4 regions of the Mesorhizobium sp. M4B.F.Ca.ET.143.01.1.1 genome follow, and region 1 is predicted to be linked to each of the others. Evidence: predicted binding sites of a transcription regulator. Region 1 holds the regulator's gene; each other region holds the start of a gene.

Region 1 (4,812 bases):
GCAGCTTGGCCGCGTCTCATGGCCGGCGTTTCACCGCAGCATCGGCAACGCGGCCACGACCGAGCTTGATCGCGGCATCGGCTTCCTGCTGGTGCCGGTGTTCCTGGCTGCCGGCGTGATCTTCTATTTCTCGCTGAACGCCGAGCCGGATCTCTACAGGCCGCTTGCGGCGGTGGCGCTGATGGCTGTCTGCGCGCTGGTTTCGCGCTCGCGGCCAAGGACGCATCTCCTCTTCATGGCGGCGTTCTTTTGCGCCCTGGGCTTTCTCGCCGCAAAGGTCGAGACCTGGCGCGCCGCGACCCCGATGCTCGGTTCCGAGATCCAGACCCGCCTGACCGGCCGCCTCGTCAGCCTGGAGGAGATGGAGAACGGCCGCGTCAGACTGACAATCGATGTGATCTCCACCGCCCACCCAAAGCTGCGCTACGCGCCGGAGCGGGTCAGGCTTTCGGCGCGGAAAGTTCCCGCCGACATGACCGCCGGCTCGCTGCTGACGGGCTATGCAAGGCTGCTGCAGCCGACCGGCCCGGTGCGGCCGGACAGCTACGACTTCTCCTTCGACAGCTATTTTTCGGGCATTGGCGCCAGCGGCTTTTTCCTCGGCAATCCAAAGACAATAGCCAGCGAAGAGGCGCCAGCGACGGCGCGCCTCGCTTCCGCGATCGAGAAGGCGCGGGAGAGCATCGCCGACCACATCCGCGGCCTGGTTGGCGGCCCGGAGGGCGAGATCGCGGCGGCGCTGATCGTCGGCGTGCGCGCAGGCATTCCCGATGAGATCAACGAGGCGATGCGGCGCACCGGCATCTACCACATCATCTCCATCTCCGGCCTGCACATGGCGCTGGTTGCCGGCACCATCATGCTTCTGCTGCGCGGCGCCTTCGCGCTGTTTCCCGACTTCGCCTCGCGCCGGCCGGTCAAGAAATATGCCGCCGCCGCCGCGCTGGTCTCGATCGCCGCTTACCTCGTCTTCTCCGGCATTGTGGTCGCCGCCGAACGCAGCTTCATCATGCTGGCGGTGATGCTTGTCGCCGTGCTGTTCGACCGGGCCGCGCTCACCATGCGCAATCTGGCGATCTCGGCCATCGCCGTCATTCTTGTGTCGCCGCACGAAGTGGTCGGCCCGAGTTTCCAGATGTCGTTCGCCGCCACCGCCGCGCTGGTCGGCGCCTATGCCGGCTGGTCGGACTATCGGGCCGACAGGACGACCGCGCCGCCGCCGAAGCGATCGTTCCTTCACTTTGCGTCGCGAAAGCTGGTGATGGGGATGGGCGGCCTTGCCATGACCTCAATCATCGCCGGCAGCGCTACGGCGCTTTTCGCGATCTGGCACTTCCAGCGCGTTTCGCCGCTCAGCCTGCTCGCCAACCTGGCCGTCATGCCGATCGTTTCGGTGGTCATGTTCCTGGGGGTCGCCAGCGCCCTGACGATGCCGTTCGGTCTCGACTGGCCATTCCTGTATCTGATGGGCAAGGGCCTGACGGCGATGATTGCGATCTCCGGGTGGATCTCCGAACGCTCGCCGGTCGATGCCGTCGGGCTGATCTCCATCCAGTCGGTGCTTTTCGTGACGATAGCGCTGGTCATCGCGACCATGGCCACGACCTGGCTGAGACTTGCGGCGATCCCCTTCGCTCTGGCCGGCCTGCTGACGGTTTCAAATACCCGCACGCCCGATGTGCTGATCTCGGAGGATGCGCATCTGGTGGCGATGCCGATCGGCGGCGGCGAACTCGCCGTCAACCGGGCGCGGTCGAACGAATTCACCACCGACAACTGGAAACGCGCGCTGGTGGCCGAGACCATCGTCGAGCCGGAGACCTTCGAGACAGGGGATGCACGCTTCGACATCGATCCGCTCGACCTGCCGCCGGGCTCGCCATTTTACTGCAGGGACGGGCTATGCCTTGCCCGGCATCCGTCAGGCGCAATCGTGGCGCTCGCGGAAAACCGCAAGACGGCGCGGCCGGCCTGCGCCTTCGCCGACCTGATCGTCATCGACGACGCCACGGCCTACAGTCCCTGCTGGAATTCGCTGGCGCTCGTCGTCACCAAACGTCAGCTCGCCCGCTCCGGCAGCGCCGCCGTCTTCTTCGATCCGCAATCGGCGACCGCGCAAGCAACAATCCGCTACGCGGTCGAAAAGCCCTACCGGCCATGGCACGAGCAGCGCAAATACTCTCGCGAGGCGAGGGGACTGCCGCCTTATCAGAGACCCGAAAAACCGGTGGTCAAACTGGCGCCGTCCGCTCAGTAGCGCCGGATCAGGCCGACCAGCTTGCCTTGCACCTTGACCCGGTCAGGGCCGAAGATGCGGGTCTCATAGGCAGGGTTGGCGGCTTCGAGCGCGATCGATGCGCCCTTGCGGCGGAAGCGCTTCAGCGTCGCCTCTTCCTCGTCGACCAGCGCCACAACGATCTCGCCGGGGCTCGCCGTGTCGGCGTTGCGGATGATGACCGTGTCGCCGTCGAAGATGCCGGCCTCGATCATCGAGTCGCCCTTCACCTCCAGCGCATAATGCTCGCCGCCCGAGATCATGTCCAGGGGCACCGAGATCGAATGCGTCTGGTGCTGGATGGCGTCGATCGGCACGCCGGCGGCGATGCGGCCCATTACCGGGATCGACACCGCCGACACAGCGTCGTCGTCATTGCTGGGGGTGCGCGACGGCGACGCCGGTTTGATCTGCCGGCCGAGATTGCCCTGTCCGAGGCTTCCCTGGATTACGCTCGGCGAAAACTTCTTCGCGGCATTGAGGCCAGGCGCGATCGAATCGGGCAGGCGCAGCACTTCCAGCGCACGCGCCCGGTTGGGCAGCCGGCGAATGAAGCCGCGCTCCTCCAGCGCCGTGATCAGCCGGTGGATGCCCGACTTCGAAGCCAGATCAAGCGCCTCCTTCATCTCGTCGAAAGAGGGCGGAATGCCGCTTTCCTTCAGCCGTTCATGGATGAACATCAAGAGTTCATGTTGTTTGCGCGTCAGCATGGCGGCCCCCACGGGTTCTGAAACCAGAATCAGAAAAACAAACCCAGAACAAACACTATCTGTTCCAGTTGTGTTCCGCAACCGTTTAAAGTTTAATGAATGCGTTGACGTTTTGTTCAGCGTAGCATCAGCACGCGGCAGGCATCGCCCACAGCGGCCGCAGGCGCGAAGGGCTCGCGCACGATCAGGCCGTTGGCGTCGGCCAGCATGCGCAGCATCGAGGAGTCCTGGATGCCGAAGGGCGTCGCGACCAGTGAGCCGGCTTCTTCGCGGACGACGGCGCGCACGTAATCCTGCCTCAGATCGTTTGCCTGCATCGGCGCGGCCAGCCGCGCCTCGCGCATATCCTGCCGGAACTCGCGGCCACCGAGCCGCGCCAGCAACGGCTTCAGGAACAGCTGCGAACAGACCAGGCTCGCGACCGGATTGCCGGGCAGGCCGATGCAGCGCGCGGGTCCCAGCCGGCCGAACATCAGCGGCTTGCCTGGGCGCATGGCGATCTTCCAGAAATCGAGCGTCATGCCTTCGCCGGTCAGCACGTCGTGAATGAGATCGTGGTCGCCGACCGAGGCGCCGCCAAGCGTCACGATGACATCGGCCTGCTGCTCGACGGCCTGCCTGACCAGCGCGGCGATCGCTTCCTTGCGGTCGGCGGCAATGCCGAGATCGAGCGCGCGGGCGCCGACCGATTGCGCAGCGGCGGCGACGCCATAGGCGTTGGACGAGATGATCTGGTCGGGACCGAGTTCGCTGCCGGGTGACAGCAGTTCGTCGCCGGTGGCGATGATGGCGACCAGCGGCCGCTTCACCACAGTGAGGCGCGGGTGGTTGGCGGATGCCGCCAGCGACAATGCCGCCGGATCGAGCAGCCGGCCCTTTTCCAGCAGCACATCGCCTTCTACGAAGTCGAGCCCGGCCCGGCGGATGTTGCGCCCTTCAGCGGTCGGCTCGGTCACTTCGATCGTGCCGCCGCCAAGGTCCTGCACATTCTCCTGGATGACGATGGTGTCGGCGCCTCGCGGCAGCGGCGCGCCGGTGAAGATGCGCACGGCTTGCGCCGTGCCGACGCTGCCTTCGAAGCCGCGACCGGCCGGCGCGATGCCGATCACCGAAAGCCGCGCCGGAACGGATGCCACGTCGGCGGCGCGCGTCGCATAGCCGTCCATGGCTGAGGCGTTGAAGGGCGGCTGCGTGCGCAGCGCCACCACAGGCTCGGCCAGAACCCGACCGGCGGCGTCGATCAGTGCGACGCTTTCGCTGGCCCGCGGCGCCGCTCCATCCAGAAGGCGCTCGAGCGCCTCGGCGACAGGAACCAGCGCCATCAGGCGCCCGCCCCGGCCGACTTGTAGTCGCCGGACTTGCCGCCGGTCTTTTCGACCAGCCTGATGCCGGAGATCACCATGGCGCGGTCGGCGGCCTTGGCCATGTCGTAGATGGTGAGGCAGGCGACAGAGGCCGCCGTCAACGCTTCCATCTCGACGCCGGTCTTGCCGGTGACACGGGCAAGCGCGGTGACCTTGAGACCGGGCAGCGACTTGTCCGGTTCGATATCGACGGAAACCTTGGTCAGGAGCAGCGGATGGCAGAGCGGGATCAGCTCATGCGCGCGCTTGGCCGCCATGATGCCGGCGATGCGCGCGGTGCCCAGCACATCGCCCTTCTTGGCGTCGCCGGCAAGGATCATCTCAAGCGTTTCGGCGCGCATCGAGACAAAGCCCTCGGCGATCGCGGTGCGCACCGTTTCGGCCTTGTCGCCGACGTCGACCATGTTGGCTTCGCCAGAGGCGCCAAGATGGGTGAGGGCGGCCGCCATCGTCAGACGGCCTC
Region 2 (4,812 bases), on a different contig from region 1:
ATCCGCTCGGCCATGGCCGTGAGCTCTATTTCTGGAGCTTCATCGTCGCCCTCCTCGTCTTCGCGCTTGGCGCCGGCGTGTCGTTCTACGAAGGCGTGGTGCACATCATGGCGCCGGAGCCGGTCGCCAATGTCAGGGTCAACTATGTCGTGCTCGGCCTCTCCTTCCTGTTCGAGGGCAGTTCCTGGTATGTGGCGCTGACGGCATTCCGCCGCGAGAAGGGCGGACTGGGCTGGTTCGAGGCGGTGCGGCTCAGCAAGGATCCGAGCGTCTATACGGTGCTGTTCGAGGACAGCGCGGCGCTGCTCGGCCTGATCGTCGCCTTTGCCGGCATATTGGCGGCGGAAGTCTTTGCCATGCCCGAGCTCGACGGCGCCGCCTCGATCGGCATCGCGCTGATCCTCGGTTCGACCGCGATCTTCCTGGCGCGCGAAAGCAAGGGCCTGCTCATCGGCGAGCCGGCATCGCCGGAGGTGCAGAAGAAGGTGCTTGCCATCGTGCAGCGGGATCCGGCGGTGCAGCGGGCGAACGGCGTTCTCACCGTCCACATGGGACCGCAAGAGATCGTCGCCGGTCTGAGCGTCGAGTTCGAAGACCATCTGACGGCGCCCGAGATCGAGGCCTGCGTAGAGCGGCTGGAAGCGCGGCTGAAAACCGAGATGCCGGAGATCACCCGGCTGTTCGTCAAGCCACAAACCACCGGCACCTGGGAGCGCCGCCGCAAGCTGATCGACGCTGCCTCCGATCCGGCTTTGGACTAGCGCTGCGCTGTTGCCTCGCGGCCTTGTCCCGCTAAGATCGTCGCGAATTCTGGAGGAGATACCGATGAGGATTGACGGCGGGTGCCATTGCGGCGCCATCACCTATGAGGCCGAGGTCGACCCGGAAAAGACCTCGATCTGCCACTGCACGGACTGCCAGCAATTGACCGGCACAGCCTTCCGCGTGACGGTTCCAGCCCCGGAAAGCAACTACCGGATCACCAGCGGGTCGCCGAAGGTCTACATCAAGACCGGATCCTCTGGCGCCAAGCGCGCGCAGGGCTTTTGCGGCGACTGCGGCTCCCATCTCTACGCGACCTCGGTCGGCGATGGGCCGAAGATTTATGGCATCAGGGCCGGTACGTCGCGTCAGCGCGAGGAACTGGTTCCGAGAAAGCAGGTTTGGCACCGCTCCGCATTGCAATGGTTGCCGGAATTCCACGATATGACGACCATCGAGGAACAGTAGAGCCGGTTCAGTCGCCGTCCTCGACAACCCGCAGCCTGAGCTGGCCGGTCTTGGAATCGGCCACCCGCGTCCCAGCTTCAGCCTTGCGCGGCGCCTCGGCTTCGCCTTCGCCGAACTCCAGCGCCTCGATCTTCTGGCCACGCTTGGTCACTTTCGACGTCGAGACCAGGATGTCGTCGATGTCTTTCGCCGACTGGGTAAAATGCGTCTGCAGCCGGCGTACCCGCTCGTCGACACGCCCGACATCCTCCATCAGCCGGATCACCTCGCCCTGGATCAGATGCGCCTGCTCGCGCATGCGGGCGTCCTTCAGGATCGCCTGGATGACCTGGATCGACAGCATCAACAGCGACGGCGAGACGATGACGACGCGGGCCCGGTGCGCCTTCTGCACCACCGCCTCGAAATTCTCGTGGATCTCTGCGAACACCGATTCCGACGGAACGAACATGAAGGCGGTGTCCTGCGTCTCGCCCTGGAGCAGGTATTTGTCGGCGATATCGCGGATATGCACCTCGATATCGCGCCGGAAGGCCTGCGCCGCGGCCTTCTGCATCTCCGCGCCTTCGGCGGCGCGGATCGCGTTCCAGGCTTCGAGCGGAAATTTGGCATCGACGGCGAGCGAGGGCGCGCCGTTCGGCATCCGTACCAGGCAGTCGGGCCGGCTGCCGTTCGACAGGGTCGCCTGGAATTCGTAGGCGCCATGCGGCAGGCCGTCGGCGACGATCGCCTCCATGCGCGACTGGCCGAAGGCGCCGCGCGTCTGCTTGTTGGAGAGGATCGCCTGCAACTGCACGACCTGGCCGGCCAGAGACTGGATGTTGCCTTGCGCCGTGTCGATCACCGCCAGTCGTTCCTGCAGTTTGGCCAGGCTCTCATGCGTCGATTTGGTTTGCTCGGTCATGGTCTGGCCGATGCGGCCGGTCATGGCGTCGAGACGCTGGCCGATCGACTGGGTGAGCTCGGCCTGCCGCGCCCCGAACACTTCGGCAATTGCGCCCATGCGGCCCTGCATCTCGGCCTGCGCCTGCAAGATGCCGGCCATCCGCGCCTCGGCGTCGCGGGCATGGTCGGCGGCTTCCGCGGCGGCGATCGTCCGCGCCCTGGCCGAGCGCCACAGCGCGATGACCAGCGCAAGGAAGAGGCCGAGAAAAAGGACGGCGCCGAAGGCCAGCATATGGCCGAGCGTGATCGTGCTGGCGCCCAGCCGGGCCACGGGGTCGGAAAGGATGGAGCTCAGGTCGTTCATGCGGGCAGCATAGATGATTCGGCTCTCCGGCACAGATCAAAACGTGAACAGGTCGAAAGCGCCCCGGTTGACGCTTTTCGCACGACGTCTTAGGTGAGACGCCATGTCGATCAAGCCGCTCATCATCCTTCCCGATCCCGTCCTGCGCCAGCTGTCCAAACCGGTCGAGCGCGTCGATGCGCCCTTGCGCAAACTGGCCGGCGACATGCTGGACACCATGTATGACGCCCCCGGCATCGGCCTGGCGGCGATCCAGATCGGCGAGCCGCTGCGCATGCTGGTCATCGACCTTGCCAAGGAGGACGAGACGCCGGCGCCGCATGTCTTCATCAATCCGGAAATCCTCGAAAGCTCCGACCAGCGCTCGGTCTATGAGGAAGGCTGCCTGTCGATCCCGGACTATTACGCAGAGGTCGAGCGTCCCGCCGCGGTGCGGGTCAAGTATCTCGACCGCGATGGCAAGCTGCAGGAGATGCAGGCCGAAGGGCTGATGGCGACCTGCCTGCAGCACGAGATCGACCATCTCAACGGCGTGCTGTTCATCGACCACATCTCCAAGCTGAAGCGCGACATGGTGGTGAAGAAGTTCAAGAAGCTCGCCAAGGACAAGGCGCCGGGCAAGCTGGTGGGCTAGGGGTCATGCCCCTTCGCGTCATCTTCATGGGCACGCCGGAGTTTTCCGTGCCGACGCTGCGCGCGATTGCCGAAGCCGGCCATGAAATCGTCGCCGTCTACACGCAGCCGCCGCGTGCCGCCGGCCGGCGCGGGCTGGAGCTGACGCCGTCGCCCGTGCAGCGCGAGGCGGAGCGGCTGGGCGTCGAGGTCCGCACCCCGACATCGCTCAAGGGCGAGGCCGAGCAGCAGGCATTCGCCGCGCTGCGTGCCGATGTCGCCGTGGTCGTCGCCTATGGGCTTTTGCTGCCAAAGGCCGTTCTCGAGGCGGCCAGGCTCGGTTGCCTGAACGGCCATGCCTCGCTTCTGCCGCGCTGGCGCGGTGCCGCTCCCATCCAGCGCGCCATCATGGCCGGCGATGCCGAAACCGGCATGATGGTGATGCGCATGGAGGAAGGTTTGGACACCGGTCCGGTGGCATTGGTTGAAAAATGCGCCATCGAACCCGATATGACCGCCGGCGAACTGCATGACCGTCTGATGGCTCAAGGCGCTTCGCTGATGGTGGAAGCGCTCGCGCAGTTGGGGATAAATTGTCTGACATTTGCCCAACAGGCGACTGTGGGGGTGACCTACGCCCGAAAGATCGATAAATCGGAGACACGCGTAGACTGGACGCGGCCTGCCGGCGAAGTCCACAATCACATTCGCGGCCTCTCGCCCTTTCCGGGCGCGTGGTGCGAGGTCGACATTGGCGGCCGCATGGAGCGGCTGAAACTGCTTCGCTCGACGCTCTCGGATGGCGTCGGCGAGTCGGGAGGAATTCTCGATGACCGGCTGACGGTCGCCTGCGGGTCAGGCGCGGTCCGGCTGGTCGAAGTTCAACGGGCGGGCGGAAAGCCCGCCGCCGCGCAGGAGTTCTTGCGCGGGGCCAAGATCGAAAAAGGAACGAAACTCTCATGAGCATGATGTCGATACGCGCGGCGACGCCGCGGGATCGCGAGGCGATCCGCCTCGTCGAAGAGCATGCCTTCGGCCAGCAGGCGGAGGCCGGACTGGTCGACGCGCTGGTCACCGGCGGCGATGCCGTCGTCGAACTGGTGGCGGAAGAGGACGGCCAGGTGGTCGGCCATATCCTGTTCTCCCGGCTTTTCGTCCAGAAGGGCGCCAAGCAGTTCGCGGCCGTGGCGCTGGCGCCGCTGGCGGTCGAGCCGTCCTTCCACGGCACCGGCATCGGCGGCGCCCTGATCCGCGAGGCGCATGTCCGCCTCAAGGAAGCCGGAGAGACGCTTGCCGTGGTGCTCGGCGATCCGTCTTATTACGGTCGCTTCGGCTACACCCATGCCCGCGCCGAGAAATTCGAGAGCGAGTACCAGGGCGAGGCGCTGCAGGCGCTGGCCTGGGGCGATGCTCCCGAGGCCGGCAAGCTGGTCTACGCTTCGGCCTTCACCGCGCTTGCCGCCTAGGCGGCAAGCTACGGCCCTCTATGCCGCGTTTTCGCCTCGACATCGAATATGACGGCAGCCTTTTTGCCGGCTGGCAGCACCAGGCGGATCAGCCTTCGGTGCAGCAGGCGATCGAGCAGGCGATCGAAAAGTTCTGCGGCGAGGCGGTAAGGCTCCGCGCCGCAGGCCGCACCGATGCAGGCGTGCACGCCACCGCCCAGGTGGCGCATGTCGACCTGGTCAAAGCCTGGCCGGGCGACAAGGTGCGCGACGCCG
Region 3 (4,812 bases), on a different contig from region 1:
GCGCTGCGCCGTGAACGGCGCCAGCGGCCGCGGCTCGCCGAAGGCAACTTCGAACGTGCCGTTGGCGATCTGGTCATCGGTGCCGTCGAGATCGGGCACGTCGAACAGGTCGCGGATCGGCCGCTTGATGCGCTCGGCGGCTGTGCCGTCGACATAGGTGCCCTCCAGGAAGGCGAAATGCAGCGGGATGGGCGTGGTCGATTCCGACACCGTCACCTGGACGCCGTGATTGCGCATGATCAGCCGAAGCTGCTCGACGAGATAGTTTTCGAACAGCATCGGCTGGGTGACCGTGGTCGAGAAATGGCCGGGCGTCGGCATGTGGCCGTAGGCCTGGCGCGAGTCGACCTGGCTGAACGACGTCGTGGTGACGCCGATCTCGGGATAGAAGGCCCGGTAGCGCTTGTTGTTGTCGCCGCCGGCGGCCAGTGCCGCGAAGGAATCGCGCAGGAACTTGGTGTTGCGGTCGTAGAGCACCTGAAGCGCGGCGACCGCTTTTCTGGCGTCGTTGAAACTCTGCCTGCCGAAAGGCTCAGGCATGACGACAGATTCGATGGCTTGGGGGTAGATTCGCTTTTCCATGGCTCAATATAGAGACTTGGAAGAGCGGTTGGGAGGGGGAGCCAAGCCGGAACACAGCGTGAGCGCCGATTTTGTTCGTCCAAGGTTCAAGGTGTGTTGAGATTCAGGTCAGGCCGCGCCGAGTTGCAGGCCGGCATCCCCTGAATATCGACGCACCTCACCCGCGCTGCAGGGCGACCAGCAGGACAAAGCCGACACCGGACTTCTTCGGCGACGGCGCTTCGATCGTCGCGCTTGTATCGGCGCGCATCATCGGCACCGCCAGCACCGGGGCGGCGAGCAGCACCAGGATGAGCGCCGCCCGCGGCAGGAGCCGAAGGGCCTTCAGGGCGCTGGTGGTGATGATGCGGTCCATGATCGTAGCTTCTCTTTTGAGGGTTTGTCGGTTCAGCGGTTGAAATGGTTCATGCAGTTCGGCCGGCAGGAATTGGCAGCGTCCCAGGCCCGGGCCGGGCGGCCTGTCTCGGCCACCAGGACGGCGAAAAGCATGCCAAACAGGCTCATCAGCAGGCAGACGATGGTGAAGCGGCGGGCGAGCATTGCGTTGGTCCTCTCCTTCAATGCCAAGGAGAATGCCCGAGCGCCGCTGAACCGGCTCTGATGCCGGCATTCATCTGCGGTTCAAGTTCGTTGACGGGTTTTGAGGCGGCGCATCGGCCGGGTAGAAAATGAAAACGGGGCCACGAGGGCCCCGTCGTCAGGTGATTGCGGCGAGGCGCAGATCAGAGCTTGTGCCAGGTCTGGCTCTTGCAGATCAGGCCGCCGAACACGCAGCCGCTCATCTTGAGCGACGTGCCCGAAAGCGTCGCCTTGCCGGCATAGGTCTTGTCTGTTTCCGGATCGGTTATGCTGCCGGCATATTTGTTGTCGCCGGCCGCCTTGAGCGAGCCGATCGTCTTGCCGGCGAACTTGCCGGTCTTCAGCGTGATGGCAAACGCGCCGCCGCCGCCGATCGCCGCCGTCTCGCCGGACTGCGTTTTCCAGTTGCCCTCGATCGGATCGGCAAAGGCCGCGCCGGCCATGATCAAGGTGGCCGCCACGGCCAGGCTCACTTTTCGAAACATGTCTGTCCTCCCTATAGGTTCCGGTGGGGCGCCGTCCCGCCTTCCTAACCCTTACGCAAACGTAAGCTAGTTCAGCTTCCGGCAAAACAAAAGCGGTGCCGCCGGGGAAGGTTGCAGGATTTTGCCGCCACCTTTCAACGCGAAATGAACGGACAGCTTCATTGCCATTGGTTCCCGTGGTTAGCGGAGTGTTGACCGGACCGTTCGAAGTTTTCGTCAAATTTGCCGCAAACAGGCTGAACTGCGGGCTTTGTATGCTTAACGAATTTCAGTGTTTACCTCTTGTTTTAGCTTTGTTTTCTTCAAATTAAGCACGCCATTTAACGACGGATTCAAGGCTCGGCTTCATCCTCGAAAGCATCGAAAGAGCAGCCCCCCGAGGGATACCAAGGGACAGAAGGAGGCAGCTCTCGGGAGCCAGACAGGGGATTGAAATGGCACGTTTTGAAATGCTTGAAGCCGGCTTCGGCGCCATAGGGGCAACTGCCCAGGCCGACATTCTTTTCGAACTGGGCATGATGTATGCGACCGGCCGCGATTGCGAGACCGACGTCGTCGCCGCCCACAAATGGTTCAACATCGCCGCCATCAAGGGTTCGGTGCGCGCCGCCGAATTGCGCTCGGAACTGTCGGCGGCGATGTCCAAGGCCGAGATCGCCAGGGCGCTGCGCGAAGCGCGCGAATGGATGACGATGCACTGACAGACAACAAGGGCGGAAACGCTTCGGGCCAAGGCCGCGCAAGACGGCCGGCACAGGGACAAGGCCGCACAATACGGCCGGACGAAAAGAAAGACAGGGAAGCGAGTGGGGTTTCGGGCGCGGGGGCGTTCGGGAAAGCTCGTTTGGCAAAAAGCCGCGACCGGCCGGAACAAGGCCGGCGCGGCTTTTGGCTTTCAAGCGGTCCGCGATACAATACAGGCCCAATCGAGTGCCGGCGATGCGCCAAGACATGCCAGGCGAAGGATGAAATGGTCCGGCCTCTCTAAAAGAAGCGCGGCCGGAGCGGCCGCGCGCGAGTGGAGTGTTATATCACCATGAAAAAATTAGGTATTTTGAGCGCAGCCGCATTGGGCCTGATGATGAGCGCGCCGCTGGCATTTGCCGATGACATCACCATTTCGGTGGTCGGTCCGATGACCGGACAGCTCGCCACCATCGGCGACCAGTTCAAGCAGGGCGCGCAGGCCGCCGCCGACGCCATCAACGCCGCTGGCGGTGTCAACGGCAACCAGATCAAGCTCGACGTCCAGGACGACCAGTGCGATCCGAAGCAGGCGGTTTCCGTCGCCAACCGCATCGTCGCCGACGGCACCAAATTCGTCGATGGCCATGCCTGCTCGGGCTCCAGCATTCCGGCATCCGCCGTCTATGCCGAGGCCGGCACGCTGATGATGAGCCCGGCCTCCTCCAATCCGGAGCTGACCGATGCCGCGGCCAAGGCCGGCTGGCCGACGATCATGCGCCTCTATACGCGCGACGATGCGCAGGGCGCCTTCATCGGTCCGTGGATCGCCAAGAAATATGCCGGCAAGAATGTCGTCATCCTGCATGACAAGAGCGCCTACGGCCAGGGCGTGGCCGATGCCGTCAAGGCGACGATGAATGCCGGCGGCCTCAAGGAAGTGGATTACGAAGGCATCAATGCCGGCGAGAAGGACTATTCGGCCCTCGTCACCAAGTTGAAGGAGCTCAAGGCCGACGTCGTCTATTTCGGCGGCTACCACCCCGAGGGCGGCCTCATCCTGCGCCAGGCGGCCGAGCAGAACGTCAAGTTCCAGCTGATCATGCCGGACTCGATCGCCACTCCGGAATTCTGGCAGGTCGCAGGGCCGGCCGGCGAAGGCACGATGTTCGTCTTCCCCTCGGATCCGCAGGCCAAGCCCGAAGCCAAGGACGCCATCGCCAAGATCAAGGCGGGCGGCTTCGTGCCGGAAGGCTTCACGCTGTTCTCCTACGCCGTGGTCCAGGCCTTCGCCGAGGGCATCAAGCGCGCCGGCAGCGACGATCCGGCCAAGGTCGCCGAAGCGCTGAAGAACGGCCAGCCGATCAGCACCGTGGTCGGCGACGTCGTCTTCGACGAGAAGGGCGACCTGAAGAACGCCAGCTACGACATCAACCAGTGGCACGACGGCAAATACGCGCCGATCCAGCCTTGATCGTCGCTGCCTGACAGTCGGAAATGGCCGGATCTGCTCCGGCCATTTTCATTTTGGACAGTCAGGTCTGCGGTTCCTCGAAGCGCACCAGCACGGTGCCGTCGCTGACCTGCGCGCCTTCTGCCACGATCTCGGCGATCACCCCGTCATGCGGGGCGGCGATCGTATGTTCCATCTTCATCGCCTCGAGGATCAGCAGCGGCTGGCCCTTGACGACAGCATCGCCCGGCCCCGCGCGCACCAGCTTGACCAGGCCGGGCATCGGCGCGCGCAGGCTCCCGGATGCGGCGGCGGCTTCGTCGGCCTTCGCCAGCGGGTCGGGAACCGCGAAATTGTAGCCGGCCGCGCCTTCGAACACGGTGACGTGGCCTGGCCAGCGGGCGAGGCGAGGCGTGGTCCTCAGGTCGTGGGAATTGACCTCTTCGTACGGCGCCTCCAGCGCCACCTGGAAGCGGCCGTCCGGCCGCATCGAGATGCGCGCCAGTATGGCTTCTTCGCCGTAGCGCAGCCGGGTGCGTCGCTCCACCGTGTGGAAATGCGCATAGCCGGCAAGCGCCGACCAGGGGTCGCTGGTCGGCTCTTGCGCGCCGGCGCCCGATGCCGCGAGCGCCGCGGCGGCAATGATCTCGCCATTCGGCGGGGCGATCGCCACCAGTTCGTCCTGATGCCGGCCGATCAGCCCGGTGTCGACGTCGCCGGCCGCGAAATCGGCATCGGCGGCGAGCGCGGCGAGAAAGGCGGTGTTGACCGTCGAGCCGGCCACTTCGGTCTCAGCCAGCGCCTTGCGCAGCGCCGCAAGCGCGGCGGCCCGGTCCTTGCCGTGCACCACCAGCTTGGCGATCATCGGATCGTAGAAGGGCGAGATCGCATCGCCGGCGCGCACGCCCGTCTCGATGCGCATGGCTGCATGCGCCGGCGCCGCATCCGGGAATTTCAGATGATGCAGCGTGCCCGTCGCCGGCAGGAATCCCCTGGTGGCGTCCTCGGCATAGATACGCGCCTCGAAGG
Region 4 (4,812 bases), on a different contig from region 1:
GCGCGAGGCAGTTGCGGAAGTGCGTGCCAGCGCCGTCGACGTCGCCGTCGAGGCCGCCCGCGCGCTGCTTGCCGCCAAGGTCGACGCCAAGGCCGGCGCGGACTTCTTCAAGTCGGCGCTGCAGGAAGTGAAGGCCAAGCTGAACTAGGCTGGTATGTCCTATCTAGCATGAAGCCGCCTGGGGCAACCCGGCGGCTTTTTTGTTTGAGCGGAGATAATCTCCCCCCTTGAGGGGGAGATGTCGCCAAAGGCGACAGAGGGGGTCGGTTCGACTGGGCTCGACTTTCTTGCGGACGACAGATGGCGTTGGAGCTTCACGCGAAGCGACCCCCTCTGCCTGCCGGCCATCTCCCCCTCAAGGGGGGAGATTATTCCAAGCCGACGAAGCTCTCTTCCTCAACCACCTCGACGCCGCCCAAGCGAAACGGCGCGAATGACGCCCGGTGCAACCTTGCCACCGGGCCGTGCGCTTCGATCGCGGTGCGGTGGCGGACCGTTGCGTAGCCCATATGCACCTCGAAGCCGTAGCGCTCGTGGTGACCGCCGCAGCCGCACATCATGCGGTCGCGCATCACCTTGGCGACGATCGAGGCGGCGGCGATCGACTGCGAGCGCTGGTCGCCCTTGATCAGCGCGCGTCCTTCGCAAGCGAGACCGGGCGGCACGTCGCGGCCGTCGGCCAGTGCCAGCTTCGGCCGCAGCGACAGGCCTGCGACGGCACGGCGCATCGCTTCGAGGCTGGCCTTCAATATGTTGCTGCCATCGATGCCTTCGGCGCTGATCGAGGCCATCGACACGCCGAGCGCCGAGCCCAGGATCCTGGCGAACAGCGCTTCACGCTGCAGATGGGTGAGGCGCTTGGAATCGTCGAGCCCCTCGGGAATGTTGGCGGGGTTGAGCACCACCGCCGCCGCGACGACCGGACCGGCGAGCGGTCCGCGCCCGGCCTCGTCCATTCCCGCCACCGGCCACAATCCGTCGGCCATCGCCTTCGTCTCGATGGAGAAATCGGGTTTCTCGACGATTTCGAAGAGAAGCGGAGAATCGGAACGCGCGCGAGCCATGGTGCGGCGAGGTTCGCATCGGCTCCGATTCTCCGCAAGTCCCTCCGGGTCGGGTGGGGCGCGGACCGGGAGGGCACCGTCTCGAGGCCGGGGGACAGGCCGGACGGGATTCTTCTCGCGCCAGCCGGCGGTGGCCGGCGCGAGACCTTCAAAGCAGCATCAACTGCTCGGTGGCGTTGGCTGCGGCGACGAACTGGTCGGTCCTGAGCTGCCGCCGCTCGGCGTTGAGCCCGAGCCGCTTGGCGGTGATCTCGAAACGGCGGCCGATCTGCCAGGCATAGGGTCCGGCGCCCTTCATGCGCTTGCCCCATTCCGAATCGTAGTCCTTGCCGTCGCGCATCGAACGGATCAGCGACATCACGTGCCGGTAGCGGTCCGGATAATGGCGCAACAGCCAGTCCTTGAAGATCGGCGCCACCTCCAGCGGCAGCCGCAGCACGACATAGCCCGCTTCGCGCGCGCCGGCGGCGCGTGCCGAATCGAGGATGCGCTCCATCTCCGGATCGGTCAGGCCGGGGATGATCGGCGCGACCATGACGGAGGCCGGAATGCCGGCGTCGGAGAGCTGCCGGATCGCCTCCAGCCGCTTGGTCGGCGTCGACGCGCGCGGTTCCATGGTTCTCGCCAGCATGCGGTCGAGCGTCGTCACCGACAACGCCACCTTGGCAAGTCCGCGTTCGGCCATGCGCGACAGGATGTCGATGTCGCGCGTCACCAGCGCCGACTTGGTGACGATGCCGACCGGATGGCCGCGCGCCTCCAGCACTTCGAGGATCTCGCGCATGATCCGGTACTGCTTCTCGATCGGCTGGTAGGGATCGGTGTTGGTGCCGATGGCGATGGTGCGCGGCTGGTAGCCGGACTTCGACAGTTCCTTGTCGAGCATGCGCGCCGCATCAGGCTTGGCGAACAGCTTCGATTCGAAATCGAGTCCCGGCGACAGGCCCATGAAGGAATGCGTCGGCCTGGCAAAGCAGTAGACGCAGCCATGCTCGCAACCGCGATAGGGGTTGATCGAACGATCGAAGGAGATGTCGGGCGACTCGTTGCGCGTGATGATGGTGCGCGGCCTCTCGACCTGCACCTCGGTCTTGAACGGCGGCAGTTCCTCCAGCGAATTCCAGCCGTCGTCGAACACATGCCGGCTGACCGGCTCGAAGCGGCCGGACGGATTAATGCCGGCGGAACGGCCGCGATTGCGGTCGGGCCGCACGCGCATGCCGCTCTGCTCGATCATCGCATTCGCCATCTCGGCTCTCCCGGCTCCGAAGGCTGCAATGTCGGCACGCACGATCTGTTCCATTTTCGCCCTTTCCCAAGGACTGTCAGCAGGCTGTCGAATCGCTCTGTTCATGAAACTATTCCTATTTTCTCGATGAGAACAAAGCAAGAACTTTTTGTGCCGCGATGCAAAAACTGGCGCATGGCGCGGCTTTCCGCTATTCGGCTGGCAATGCTCACCGTTCTCATCGAAACCCTGAATGACGAAGAGGGCCTTGCCCGCACGCTCGCCTCGCTGATCGGCGGCGCGGTCGAAGGCGTGGTGCGCGACGTCGTCGTCTGCGACACCGGCTCGACCGACCAGACGCACCGCGTTGCCGACCATGCCGGCTGCCACTATGTCGCCGGCGGCATCGCCGCCGGTATCCGGCAGGCAAAGGGCGACTGGCTGCTGTTGCTGGAGCCCGGCGCGCGGCTGTCGGACGGCTGGATCGACGAGGTCGTGGCCCACACGGCGAAGGCCACCATGCCGGCGCGTTTTTCTCGCGCGCGCGGCAGCCGCGCGCCGTTCCTGGCCAGGGTCTTTTCCGGCAACCGGGCGCTGGCCGAGGGGCTGGTCATCAGCAAGCGCCAGGCCACGGCGCTCGCCAAAAGCGCCCGCAGCGCCGAAGCCATCGCGCGCGGCCTGGCAACGAAAAGACTCGACGCGGAGATTTGGGTCGCGCCGCCGATGTGATTTTTCCCGCGTTTTTGGGGGAGAAGGAGCGCCGACAAGAACCTTGCCTCGCTCGGCAAGTACCATTTCGATCTCGACGACTGGCGGATGCTGAAATTCTTCTCCTACCTGAAGCCCTGCGATGCCGGCACCGGCCCGCATGTCTATGTGCGCGGCAGCCACAAACGCCGCAGCCTAAAGCACCAACTTACGCTGCTTGTCGAGCATCCGGCGGATGAGGTGCTGAAGGTCTATGGCGACGACAGCCCGGTCACGCTCACGGGTGAAGCAGGGCTCGGCTTCGTCGAGGATCCGTTCGGCTTCGACATGGGCACGGTGCCTTCGCGCACGCCGCGGCTGATGATGGAAGTCGGCTTCGGCGTCTCGCGCCCCTCGCGCCGGCGCTTCCACGGCGAGCCGGTCATCCGCTGAAGCGGCGACGCCCGTCAGGCGGTCACCCGGCCTTGCCGCGTTTCAGGTGCTCGTCCAGGCGCGGCATGATCTCGACGAAGTTGCAGGGCATGTGACGGTAGTCGAGCTGCGCCTTGATGATGCCGTCCCAGGCGTCCTTGCAGGCGCCGGGCGAGCCGGGCAGTACGAAGACGAAGGTGGCGTTGACGACGCCGCCGGTCGCCCGGCTCTGGATCGTTGAGGTGCCGATCTTGTCGTAGGAGATGCGGTGGAACACTTCGGAAAAGCCGTCCATGCGCTTTTCGAAGATCGGTTCCAGCGCTTCCGGCGTCACGTCGCGGCCGGTGAAGCCGGTGCCGCCCGTGGTGATGACGACATCGACGCCTTCGTCCTTCGACCAGCCGAGCACCTTGTCGCGGATATTCTCCCGGTCGTCGGTGACGATGTCGCGCGCGGCGAGGATGTGGCCGGCCTCCGCGATGCGGTCGGCCAGCGTCTGCCCGGATTTGTCGTCGGCGAGGCTGCGCGTATCCGAAACCGTCAGCACCGCGATGCGCACGGGGATGAAGGGGCGGCTCTCGTCAATCTTGGCCATGGGCGTCGGCCTCCATGCTTCGCGTCGCGGCGACGAACCAGTCGGGATGGCGGCGCCTTATTTCGAGCGCCGCGCGCTTGGCGACATTGCCGGTCTCGAACAGGCCGAAGCAGGTGGCGCCGGAACCCGACATGCGGGCAAAGCCGGCGTCGGCCTTCCTCAGCGCCTTGAGCGCTTCGCCGATTGCCGGCTGGATGGCGCGGGCGGCGGGCTCGAGGTCGTTGCGCGTCGCCTCCAGCCAGTTGCGGATGGTATGGAAATCGAGCTTGCCGGGCAGCGGCGGCAGCGCCTCGTTGTCGCGGCTGGCCAGCGCCTTGAAAACCTCCGGCGTGGAAACCGCGATGCCCGGATTGACCAGCACCAGGGCGAGCGCGGGAAAGCCTTCGACCGCGGAAATCTCGTCGCCGACGCCGCGCGCGATCAGCGGCCTTGCCGCTAGGCACATCGGCACATCTGCTCCAAGCGACAGGCCGATCCGCGCCAGCTCGGCATCGTCGATGTCGAGCTGCCATGTCTGGACCAGTCCGCGCAGCACGGCGGCGGCATCGCTGGAGCCGCCGCCGACGCCGGAGGCGACCGGCAGGTTCTTTTCCAGATTGATGGCAACAGGTTGCGTGGCAAGCGATCCCGCTTCGCGGCGCAGTGCCTCGCGCGCCTTCACCACCAGATTGCTGTCGTCCGCTGGAACCGCAGGGGCGTATTTGCCTGAGATGGACAACCGGTCGGTCTCGGCCGGCTCGATCTCGACCCGGTCGCCGAAGCGGGTGAAGACGGCGAGGCTTTCAAGCAGATGATAGCCGTCGGCG

The links. The regulator LexA, encoded in region 1, represses DNA repair genes until DNA is damaged. The targets are predictions, from matches to a motif close to TGTTCNNNNTGTGTTCNG.
Region 2: EN786_RS25585 (DNA recombination protein RmuC) is a predicted target of LexA. The motif match lies at 2,512-2,529, and genes of this name have one in related genera.
Region 3: EN786_RS06370 (sel1 repeat family protein) is a predicted target of LexA. The motif match lies at 1,930-1,947, and genes of this name have one in related genera.
Region 4: EN786_RS27015 (PA0069 family radical SAM protein) is a predicted target of LexA. The motif match lies at 2,442-2,459, and genes of this name have one in related genera.

The regions. Positions count from the first base shown of each region.
Region 1 covers NZ_SRSR01000018.1:42,376-47,187, forward strand. The annotation lists gene EN786_RS30190 (ComEC/Rec2 family competence protein) at 1-2,257, shown strand, start outside; gene lexA (transcriptional repressor LexA) at 2,251-2,985, opposite strand; gene glp (gephyrin-like molybdotransferase Glp) at 3,102-4,307, opposite strand; gene moaC (cyclic pyranopterin monophosphate synthase MoaC) at 4,307-4,798, opposite strand; gene trpC (indole-3-glycerol phosphate synthase TrpC) at 4,801-4,812, opposite strand, start outside.
Region 2 covers NZ_SRSR01000012.1:85,792-90,603, forward strand. The annotation lists gene EN786_RS25575 (cation diffusion facilitator family transporter) at 1-761, shown strand, start outside; gene EN786_RS25580 (GFA family protein) at 826-1,230, shown strand; gene EN786_RS25585 (DNA recombination protein RmuC) at 1,238-2,479, opposite strand; gene def (peptide deformylase) at 2,583-3,113, shown strand; gene fmt (methionyl-tRNA formyltransferase) at 3,119-4,054, shown strand; gene EN786_RS25600 (N-acetyltransferase) at 4,051-4,557, shown strand; gene truA (tRNA pseudouridine(38-40) synthase TruA) at 4,578-4,812, shown strand, end outside.
Region 3 covers NZ_SRSR01000002.1:430,043-434,854, reverse strand. The annotation lists gene EN786_RS06385 (AMP nucleosidase) at 1-540, opposite strand, end outside; gene EN786_RS06380 (hypothetical protein) at 740-937, opposite strand; gene EN786_RS37635 (hypothetical protein) at 970-1,122, opposite strand; gene EN786_RS06375 (DUF2147 domain-containing protein) at 1,305-1,646, opposite strand; gene EN786_RS06370 (sel1 repeat family protein) at 2,081-2,347, shown strand; gene EN786_RS06365 (ABC transporter substrate-binding protein) at 2,683-3,804, shown strand; gene EN786_RS06360 (acetyl/propionyl/methylcrotonyl-CoA carboxylase subunit alpha) at 3,866-4,812, opposite strand, start outside.
Region 4 covers NZ_SRSR01000013.1:172,618-177,429, forward strand. The annotation lists gene EN786_RS27005 (F0F1 ATP synthase subunit B) at 1-148, shown strand, start outside; gene EN786_RS27010 (ribonuclease HII) at 369-1,064, opposite strand; gene EN786_RS27015 (PA0069 family radical SAM protein) at 1,213-2,367, opposite strand; gene EN786_RS27020 (glycosyltransferase) at 2,518-3,021, shown strand; partial or broken gene EN786_RS27025 (hypothetical protein) at 3,052-3,432, shown strand; gene moaB (molybdenum cofactor biosynthesis protein B) at 3,455-4,006, opposite strand; gene EN786_RS27035 (4-(cytidine 5'-diphospho)-2-C-methyl-D-erythritol kinase) at 3,993-4,812, opposite strand, start outside.